2 linked regions of the Sphaerotilus microaerophilus genome follow. Each later gene encodes a partner of the first gene's protein in a complex. Links are inferred from orthologs where the notes say so. Each region holds a gene or a part of one and is shown in the gene's direction. Other genes may lie near its edges.

The links. Proteins that work in one complex are often made in the same cells at the same time.
Region 2: the proteins of secA (region 1) and secY are in contact, whole or in part, in a crystal structure (PDB 3DIN), measured with the Thermotoga maritima proteins. The link is inferred for Sphaerotilus microaerophilus from one-to-one orthologs. Residues at the interface, in WP_004082002.1 of Thermotoga maritima: Glu261, Ala262, Arg263, Lys300, Ala301, Arg302, Thr303, Ile304, Ile305, Leu323, Tyr324, Asp325, Pro326, Val329, Ser330, Tyr333, Ile336, Lys340, Phe345, Val349, Glu363, Phe364, Tyr374, Ser375, Gly376, Gly377, Glu393, Ile395, Thr482, Ser483; in WP_004081795.1 of Thermotoga maritima: Glu108, Gly109, Glu110, Glu111, Ala236, Glu237, Arg238, Arg239, Ile240, Thr241, Ile242, Gln243, Tyr244, Ala245, Arg246, Arg247, Val248, Thr249, Gly250, Arg251, Arg252, Val253, Tyr254, Gly256, Ala257, Ser258, Thr259, Tyr260, Leu261, Pro262.

The regions. Positions count from the first base shown.
Region 1 is NZ_AP025730.1:5,766,736-5,772,517, reverse strand. Bases 1,387-4,632 are described here. They hold secA (preprotein translocase subunit SecA), read left to right. Parts: upstream 1,387-1,687; coding sequence 1,688-4,432; downstream 4,433-4,632. Other genes in these bases: argJ (bifunctional glutamate N-acetyltransferase/amino-acid acetyltransferase ArgJ), read left to right, coding at 4,471-4,632; NGK70_RS25020 (M23 family metallopeptidase), read left to right, coding at 1,387-1,537. In the rest of the region: NGK70_RS25025 (DciA family protein), read right to left, coding at 158-484; more of NGK70_RS25020, read left to right, coding at 503-1,386; more of argJ, read left to right, coding at 4,633-5,700; NGK70_RS25005 (CaiB/BaiF CoA transferase family protein), read right to left, coding at 5,723-5,782. UniProt on the Escherichia coli protein: Required for protein export, interacts with the SecYEG preprotein conducting channel.
Region 2 is NZ_AP025730.1:5,952,019-5,956,112, reverse strand. Bases 1,269-4,094 are described here. They hold secY (preprotein translocase subunit SecY), read left to right. Parts: upstream 1,269-1,939; coding sequence 1,940-3,250; downstream 3,251-4,094. Other genes in these bases: rpsK (30S ribosomal protein S11), read left to right, coding at 3,957-4,094; rpsM (30S ribosomal protein S13), read left to right, coding at 3,555-3,920; rpmJ (50S ribosomal protein L36), read left to right, coding at 3,403-3,516; rplO (50S ribosomal protein L15), read left to right, coding at 1,462-1,896; rpmD (50S ribosomal protein L30), read left to right, coding at 1,269-1,436. Outside these bases: rplF (50S ribosomal protein L6), read left to right, coding at 1-310; rplR (50S ribosomal protein L18), read left to right, coding at 322-687; rpsE (30S ribosomal protein S5), read left to right, coding at 718-1,236; more of rpmD, read left to right, coding at 1,254-1,268. UniProt on the Escherichia coli protein: The central subunit of the protein translocation channel SecYEG. Consists of two halves formed by TMs 1-5 and 6-10.

The DNA.
Region 1 (5,782 bases):
CACCGGGGTGTTCGGCGGCGGCTTTGTCACTTTCTGTTGCGCGGTCGCGACGTGCACGCAATTGCGATGGCTCAAGTTGTGTTGCATGTCGCAGTGCACAAATCGCCGGATCTGCAGGCCCTGCCAGCGTCCCCTTCGAGCGGGGGAGGGGCTTCTATCAACGTGAACGCGTCGATTGAACGCGGATCTTGATTGAGCTAATCTCAAAACCCTGTTGACGCAGGGCCGTCTCCAAAAGAGGCTGCATCTGGCGCAACTTGGCCGCCACCGCTGGGCCGGTGGCGAACAGGGTCCAGCCGCTGTCTTCGACAGGGCCAGGCTTCACGAAGGGGGCCAGGCCCGGCGGGAGGAAGGTGCGGATCGCATCCATGCGTGCATGGGCGGCCGCCAGCCGCTGCTGCAGGCGCAGCAGGGGTTCACATCGTTCCAGGGCGCGCCGCAATGGCGTGGCATCCGGAACGGCCACAGGCTTACCCGTTTTCACGCGAGGAGTGTAGCGACGATGGACATCCTGATCACCCACGGCAACATGGCGCGCACGCGCTCGATGCATGTGCGGCCGATCCAGTTGTGGCTGACCGGCACGGTGGTGCTGGTGTTGCTGATGCTGCTGTCGGGCACGATCTATCACGTCATCTTCCTGAAGGCGGCGCGGGAGGGCTGGCCGGTGGTGAGTCACCTGGTGCGCCTGGTGGTGCGTGACGAGTTCGAGCAGCGCGACCGCTTCATGCGGGAGAACCTCGACGCGATGGCGCAGAAGGTCGGCGAGATGCAGGCCAAGGTCATCAAGCTCGAAGCGGTCGGGTCGCGCGTGTCCGGTTTGGCGGGCATCAAGGCCGAAGAACTGCGTGCGCTCGACGCCGCGGGCAGCCCCGCCTCCGCGCCGGCCAAGCCGGCCGCGGGTGCGGCCGGTGCGGGGGGGGGCGGGCGTGGCGGGCCCTTTGTGCCGGCGAGCACGCCGTCGATCGAGCAGCTCAACGAGGTGCTGGCTCAGTTGGACGTGCAGACCGACCACGGCTCGGATGTGTTCACCCTGGTCGAGTCGCGCCTGCTGGAGAAGCGCCTGGAGATGATGATGGTGCCCAGCATCGCGCCGGTGGCGGGGGGCGTGGGGTCCGGCTTCGGATTCCGTGTCGATCCGTTCAACGGCCGCGCCGCCTTGCACACCGGGCTGGACTATCCCGCGCCGGTGGGCACGCCGATCCGGGCCGCTGCGGCCGGGGTGGTGCGGTCGGCCGAGCCGGACGGTGCCTACGGCCTGTCGCTGGAGCTGGATCACGGCAACGGCCTGGTGACCCGCTACGCGCACAACTCGCGGATCCTGGTGAAGCCGGGCGAGCTGGTGCGCCGCGGCCAGGACATCGCGATGGTGGGCAACACCGGGCGGTCCACCGGCCCGCACCTGCACTTCGAGGTGCTGCTCGGCGGGGTGCCCCAGAACCCGGCGCGCTTCCTCGCCCGGGGCGAGGGCCTTGACGCGGCCGAGAAGACCGCGGCAGCCACCCAGTCGCGTGGCAAGGCACGCAGGGGCCGGTGATAAACTCATCGGCTTTGTGACGGGGCCTGTCCGCCAGGTCCGCATGTGTCCCGTCGGCAGCCAAGAGGCTGCCGATGTCGTTTCCGGTCTCCCCTTTTTCTCCCTCCTGCAGTCCGGGTCGCATCACTGCAGGTGCACCGCACCCCCTCCATGTTGCCCAAGCTCCTGACGTCGATTTTCGGCAGCCGCAATGACCGCCTGCTCAAGCAGTACCGCCGGGTGGTCGACCGCATCAACGGGCTCGAAGTCCAGTTCGAGAAGCTGAGCGACGAGGAGCTGCGCGGCCGGACCGCCGAGTTCCGCCAGCGCGTGGCCAGCGGCACCTCGCTGGACGACCTGCTGCCCGAGGCCTTCGCGGTGGTCCGCGAAGCCAGCAAGCGGGTGCTGAAGATGCGGCACTTCGACGTGCAGCTCATCGGTGGCCTGGTGCTGCACAACGGCAAGATCGCCGAGATGCGCACCGGCGAGGGCAAGACGCTGATGGCCACGTTGCCGGTCTACCTCAACGCGCTGGCCGGTACGGGCGTGCATGTGGTGACGGTCAACGACTACCTCGCGCGCCGCGACGCCGAGTGGATGGGCCGGCTGTACAACTTCCTCGGCCTGAGCGTGGGCATCAACCTGCCCAACATGTCGCGCGAGGAGAAGCAGGCCGCCTACGCCAGCGACATCACCTACGGCACCAATAACGAGTACGGCTTCGACTACCTGCGTGACAACATGGTCTACGAGGTGGCCGACCGGGTGCAGCGCCCGCTCAACTACGCCATCGTCGACGAGGTGGACTCGATCCTGATCGACGAGGCACGCACGCCGCTGATCATCTCTGGCCAGGCCGAGGACCACACCGACCTGTACCTGCGCATCAATGCGGTGGTGCCCAGGCTGAAGAAGCAGGTTGGCGAGGCCGACCCGCGCACCGGCGAGGGTGTGATCGAGCCGGGCGATTTCACCGCCGACGAGAAGACCCACCAGGTCGTGCTCACCGAGGACGGCCACGAGAACGCCGAGCGGGCGCTGGCCGAGGCCGGCCTGCTGCCGCCGGGGGCGTCGCTGTACGACGCGTCCTACATCACGCTGGTGCACCACCTCTACGCCTCGCTGCGTGCGCACCACCTGTTCCACCGCGACCAGCACTACGTGGTGCAGAACGGCGAGGTGACGATCGTCGACGAGTTCACCGGCCGCCTGATGAGCGGACGACGCTGGAGCGACGGCCTGCACCAGGCGGTCGAGGCCAAGGAAGGCGTGCAGATCCAGCCCGAGAACCAGACGCTCGCCTCGATCACCTTCCAGAACTACTTCCGCATGTACGCCAAGCTCGGCGGCATGACCGGTACGGCCGACACCGAGGCCTACGAGTTCCAGGAGATCTACGGCCTGGAAACGGTGGTGATCCCGCCGAACCGGCCGACCGTGCGCCGCGACGAGCTGGACCTGGTCTACAAGACCGACCGCGAGAAGTACGACGCCGTCACCGCCGACATCCGCGAGTGCTACGAGCGCGGCCAGCCGGTGCTGGTGGGCACCACCTCGATCGAGAACTCCGAGCGTGTCTCCGAGCTACTGAACAAGGCGGGCCTGCCGCACCAGGTGCTCAACGCCAAGCAGCACGCCCGCGAGGCGGAGATCATCGCCCAGGCCGGCCGGCCGAAGATGGTCACCATTGCCACCAACATGGCGGGCCGCGGCACCGACATCGTGCTGGGCGGAAACGTCGAGAAGCAGGTGCAGTTCGTCGAGGCCGACGAGGCCCTCTCGGCCGAGGAGAAGGCCGCGCGCATCGCCCAGCTCAAGGGCGAGTGGCAGGGCCTGCACGAGCAGGTGGTGGCGCTGGGCGGCCTGCGCATCATTGCCACCGAGCGTCACGAGAGCCGGCGCATCGACAACCAGCTGCGCGGCCGCGCCGGCCGCCAGGGCGACCCGGGCAGCTCGCGCTTCTACCTGTCGCTCGAAGACTCGCTGATGCGCATCTTTGCCGGCGACCGCGTCAAGGCGATCATGGAGCGCCTGAAGATGCCCGACGGCGAGGCCATCGAGGCGGGCATCGTGACGCGCAGCATCGAGAGCGCGCAGCGCAAGGTCGAGGCGCGCAACTTCGACATGCGCAAGCAGCTGCTCGAATACGACGACGTCGCCAACGACCAGCGCAAGGTGATCTACGCCCAGCGCAACGAGCTGCTGGAGCAGACCGACATCGACGCCCAGATCGCCCATCTGCGCCGCGGCGCGATGACCGACGTGGTGCGCACCTACGTGCCCGCCGAAAGCGTCGAGGAGCAGTGGGACCTGCCTGCGCTGGAGAAGACCCTGCGCGAGGAGTGGCAGGTCGAGGCCGGCGTGAAGGCGATGGTCGAGAAGAGCGACGCCGTCACCGACGAGGACGTGGTCGAGATGGTCGCCAAGGCCGCCGACGAGGTCTTTGCCGCCAAGCTGGAGCTGGTCGGGCAGGAGCAGTTCGCCAGCTTCGAGCGCATGGTGCTGCTGCAGTCGCTGGACACGCACTGGCGTGAACACCTGGCGGCGCTGGACTACCTGCGCCAGGGCATCCACCTGCGCGGCTACGCCCAGAAGAACCCGAAGCAGGAGTACAAGCGCGAGGCCTTCGAGCTGTTCAGCCAGCTGCTCGGCTCGGTCAAGCTGGAGGTCACCCGCCTGCTGATGACGGTGCGCATCCAGAGCCAGGAAGAGGTCGCCCAGGCGGCCGAGGCCATCGAGGAGCGCGCCGAGCATTTCTCCAACGTCACCTACACCCACCCGAACGAGGATGGCAGCGTGGCGCAGGAGACCGACCCGGCCACGCTGGCCGACGCCCTGCCGCGCGTGGGGCGCAACGACCCCTGCCCCTGCGGCAGTGGCAAGAAGTTCAAGCAGTGCCACGGCAAACTGGCGTGACCCACCCCCGTTGCGGCTGACGCCAAGAAGGAACCGACATGCCCGTGAACCTTGTTGCCCCGAATCCTGAGGATCTGCACCCGGTCGCCGGGGTCGAGATCGGCACCGCGATGGCCGGTGTGCGCAAGGCCAACCGCCGCGATGTGACGGTGTTCCGCCTCGCGCCGGGCAGCACGGTGGCCGGCGTCTTCACGCTCAACCGCTTCTGCGCTGCGCCGGTGCAGATCTGCCGCGAGCACCTCGCCGCCGGGCGGGGCAGCCGCGCGATCGTGGTGAACACCGGCAACGCCAACGCCGGAACCGGGGCCGACGGTCTGGCGCGGGCCAACGCCGTCTGCGACGCGCTGGCCGCGCAGCTGGGCCTGGCGCGCCAGGACGTGCTGCCGTTCTCCACCGGCGTGATCATGGAGACGCTGCCGATCGACCGGATCATCGCCGGCCTGCCGGCGGCGATCACCGACCTGAAGCCGGCGAACTGGGCCCAGGCCGCCGAGGGCATCATGACCACCGACACGCTGCCCAAGGCGGCGTCGCGCCAGGTCACGATCGGTGGCCGGACCGTGACCGTGACCGGCATCGCCAAGGGCGCCGGCATGATCCGCCCGAACATGGCCACGATGCTGGGCTTCGTGGCCACCGACGCGGTGATCGAGCCGGCGCTGGTACAGGCCCTGGTGCGCGAGGCGGCCGACCACAGCTTCAACCGCATCACCATCGACGGCGACACCTCGACCAACGACAGCTTCGTGCTGATTGCCAGCCAGCAGGCCGGCAACCCGACGATCACCGCGCTGGACTCGGCCGACGGCGAATTGCTGCGCGAGGCGGTGATCGCGGTGTCGCAGCAGCTCGCCCAGGCGATCGTGCGCGACGGCGAAGGCGCCACCAAGTTCATCGCCATCCGCGTCGACGGGGGGCGCTCCAAGGAAGAGTGCCGGCAAGTGGCCTATGCGATCGCGCATTCGCCGCTGGTCAAGACGGCCTTCTTCGCCAGCGACCCCAACCTCGGCCGCATCCTGGCCGCGGTGGGCTACGCCGGCATCGACGACCTCGACCAGGGCCTGATCGACCTCTACCTGGACGATGTGCACGTCGCCCGCGCCGGCGGCCGCCACCCGGACTACCGGGAAGAGGACGGCCAGCGCGTGATGAAGCAGGCCGAGATCACCGTGCGGGTGGACCTGCACCGCGGCAACCGCCACGCCACGGTCTGGACCTGCGACCTGTCGCACGACTACGTGACGATCAACGCGGACTACCGCTCCTGACGACTGGTGTTTGCGCGGGCGGTCAGCCCAGCGGTAGAAAGCGCGGCGCGAACGCGGCGCTGATCCGGCCGGCCGCATCCAC
Region 2 (4,094 bases), 180 kb from region 1 along the record:
GGTGACTGGTGTGAGCAAGGGCTTCGAGCGCAAGCTGAACCTGGTCGGCGTGGGTTTCCGCGCCCAGGCCCAGGGGCAGAAGCTCAACCTGCAGATCGGTTTCTCTCACCCCGTGGTGAAGGAAATGCCTGCAGGCATCAAGGTCGAGTGCCCGACCCAGACGGAAATCCTCATCAAGGGTGCTGACCGTCAGGTCGTCGGCCAGCTGGCCGCCGAGGTCCGCGCCTTCCGTCCTCCCGAGCCCTACAAGGGCAAGGGCATCCGTTATTCGGATGAAAAGGTCACGATCAAAGAGACCAAGAAGAAGTAAGGAGCCGCAGCATGTTGACCAAGAAAGAACAGCGGCTGCGTCGGTCTCGCCAGACCCGTGCCCGCATTGCGTTGCAGCAGGCGGTTCGGCTGGCCGTGTTCCGCACGAACCTGCACATCTACGCCCAGGTGATTTCCGAAGACGGTGGCAAGGTGCTCGCGAGTGCATCGACCGTCGAGAAGGAAGTGCGCGAGCAGCTTGGCGCTGCCGGCAAGGGCGGCAACGCCGCTGCCGCCACGCTGGTTGGCAAGCGGATCGCCGAAAAGGCGAAGGCTGCCGGCATCGAGAAGGTGGCGTTCGATCGCTCCGGTTTCGCCTACCACGGTCGCGTCAAGGCGCTGGCCGAGGCAGCGCGCGAAGCTGGCCTTCAGTTCTGACGCCCCGGCTCGCACACGAAGGAATACGAAATGGCTAAGTTTCAACCGAAGGTTGCGGACGAGGGTCGCGACGACGGCATGCGCGAGAAGATGATCCAGGTGAACCGCGTGACCAAGGTGGTCAAGGGCGGTCGGATCATGGGCTTCGCGGCACTGACGGTGGTCGGTGACGGGGATGGCCGCGTCGGCATGGGCAAGGGCAAGGCGCGTGAAGTGCCGGTGTCGGTCCAGAAGGCGATGGAGCAGGCTCGTCGCAACCTGATCAAGATCCCGCTGCGCAACGGCACGGTCCACCACAACGTGACCGGCGAGCACGGCGCTGCGAAGGTGCTGCTGGCACCGGCGCCCGCGGGTACCGGCATCATCGCCGGTGGTCCGATGCGCGCTGTGTTCGAGGTGCTCGGCATCACGGACATCGTTGCCAAGAGCCACGGCTCGACCAATCCCTACAACATGGTCCGTGCCACGTTCGACGCGCTCTCGCGCATCACGACCGCCTCGCAAGTGGCGGCCAAGCGTGGCAAGTCGGTTGAAGAAATCTTCAACTGATCGTCCAGGAGCACATGATGTCTGAACAAAAGACGGTCAAGGTCAAGCTGGTTCGCAGCCCCATCGGCACTCGCTCCGACCACCGCGCCACGGTGCGTGGCCTGGGTCTGCGCCGCGTGAACAGCGAATCCGTGCTGGTCGACACCCCGGCGGTGCGCGGCATGATCAACAAGATTTCCTACCTCGTTCAGGTGCTCTGAGCGCTGGCGGGACAGAAAGTACGACATGGAACTCAATACGATCCAGCCGGCCTCGGGTGCCAAGCACGCCAAGCGTCGTGTCGGTCGTGGCATCGGCTCCGGTCTGGGCAAGACCGCTGGCCGCGGCCACAAGGGTCAAAAGTCCCGCGCCGGTGGCTACCACAAGGTGGGCTTCGAAGGCGGCCAAATGCCGATGCAGCGTCGCCTGCCGAAGCGTGGCTTCAAGTCGGCCCTGCTGAAGTTCAACGCCGAAGTCAACCTGAACCAGTTGCAGCAACTGGGGGTGGACGAAGTCGACCTGGCTGTGCTGAAGCAGGCTGGCCTGGTGGGTCAGCTGGTCAAGGTGGTCAAGGTCATCAAGTCTGGCGAGCTGACCAAGAAGGTGGCACTCAAGGGCATCGGCGCCACCGCCGGCGCCAAGGCCGCCATTGAGGCTGCGGGCGGTTCACTCGACGCCTGAGGCGTCGAAACCGTCGAACGATTCGGCCCAGAACAGGTTCTCCGTGGCAACCAACGCAACACAGCTGGCCAAGAGCGGCAAGTTTGGCGACCTGCGTCGCCGGCTTGTTTTTCTGCTGCTGGCCCTCGTGGTCTACCGCATCGGCGCACACATCCCCGTGCCTGGGATCAACCCTGAGCAGCTCGCGCAGTTGTTCAAGGGGCAGCAGGGCGGCATCCTGAACCTGTTCAACATGTTCTCGGGTGGTGCGCTATCGCGCTTCACGGTCTTTGCCCTCGGGATCATGCCGTACATCTCGGCGTCGATCATCATGCAGCTCATGAGCTACGTGGTGCCGTCGCTGGAGGCACTGAAGAAGGAAGGCGAGTCCGGGCGTCGCAAGATCACGCAGTACACCCGCTACGGCACGCTGGGTCTGGCGATTTTCCAGTCGATGGGCATTGCCCTGGCGCTGGAAGGTTCGCCTGGGCTGGTGATTGATCCGGGGCCGATGTTCCGGATCAGCGCGATCGTCAGCCTGACCGCCGGCACGATGTTCCTGATGTGGCTGGGTGAGCAGATCACCGAGCGTGGTCTGGGCAACGGCATTTCGATCCTGATCTTCGCTGGTATCGCGGCCGGTCTGCCCAGTGCGATCGGTGGGTTGCTGAATCTGGTGAACACCGGGGCGATGAGCATCATCGCGGCGCTGTTCATCGTCGCGATCGTCGGGTTGGTGACCTTTGCAGTGGTGTTCGTCGAGCGTGGTCAGCGCAAGATCCTGGTGAACTACGCCAAGCGTCAGGTCGGCAATAAGGTCTATGGTGGCCAGTCGTCGCACCTGCCGCTGAAGATCAACATGTCGGGCGTGATCCCGCCAATCTTCGCGTCGTCGATCATCCTGCTGCCGGCCACGGTCGTCGGTTGGTTTGCGACCGGTGAGGGCATGCGCTGGCTGAAGGACATCTCGTCGGCGTTGTCACCGGGGCAGCCGATCTATGTGTTGCTGTACGCGGCGATGATCGTGTTCTTCTGCTTCTTCTATACGGCGCTGGTGTTCAACAGCCGTGAGACTGCAGACAACCTCAAGAAGAGTGGTGCGTTCATCCCGGGTATTCGGCCAGGTGACCAGACTGCTCGGTACATCGACAAGATCCTGGCCAGGTTGACCCTGGGCGGTGCGGTCTACATCACTGCGGTGTGTCTGCTGCCCGAGTTCCTGGTTCTGAAATACAACGTGCCGTTCTACTTCGGTGGTACCTCGCTGTTGATCATCGTGGTCGTGACCATGGACTTCTGGGCGCAAGTGCAGTCGTACGTGATGTCGCAGCAGTACGACAACCTGTTGAAGAAGGCGAACTTCAAGGCAGGTTGATGAGGTAAGCAAGTCAGCCGGCGATGGTGGGGGTTGATCGTCAACAACGTATCGACCTCGGTATCTGTCAAAGGCGCGAATCGTTTTTCGGGCGCATTGAGCCCAACCCATTCAGCTTGCAAGCCAAGCGCAAGCCGACCTAGGAGAAGACCATGAAAGTCTCGGCATCCGTCAAGAAGATCTGCCGCAACTGCAAGATCATCCGTCGCAAGGGCGTGGTGCGAGTGATCTGCACCGACCCGCGCCACAAGCAGCGTCAGGGTTGAGCCACCCCCGCCGCGCAGGAAACGTTTAGAGGATTCACATGGCACGTATTGCTGGTATCAACATCCCGCCGCACAAGCACGCAGAGATCGGGCTGACGGCGATCTACGGCATCGGCCGCACCACCGCACAGAAGATCTGTGACAGCTGCGGGATTCCGTTCAGCAAGAAGGTCAAGGATCTGTCGGACACCGATCTGGAGAAGATCCGGGAAGAAGTCGGTCGCATGACCATCGAGGGCGACCTGCGTCGCGAGATCTCGATCAACATCAAGCGACTGATGGACCTGGGTTGCTACCGTGGGTTCCGTCACCGCCGTGGTCTGCCGGTCCGTGGTCAGCGCACCCGTACAAACTCCCGCACGCGCAAGGGCCCGAAGAAGGGTGCCGCGGCGCTGAAGAAGTAATTCGCAGTGTCACTGCGCGCTGGAAAGATCTGAGTCATGGCAAAAGCACCTGTCAACAACGCCGCACGTCGCGTCAGCAAGAAAGTCCGCAAGAACATTGCTGACGGCATTGCCCACGTGCACGCCTCGTTCAACAACACGATCATCACGATCACCGACCGCCAGGGCAATGCG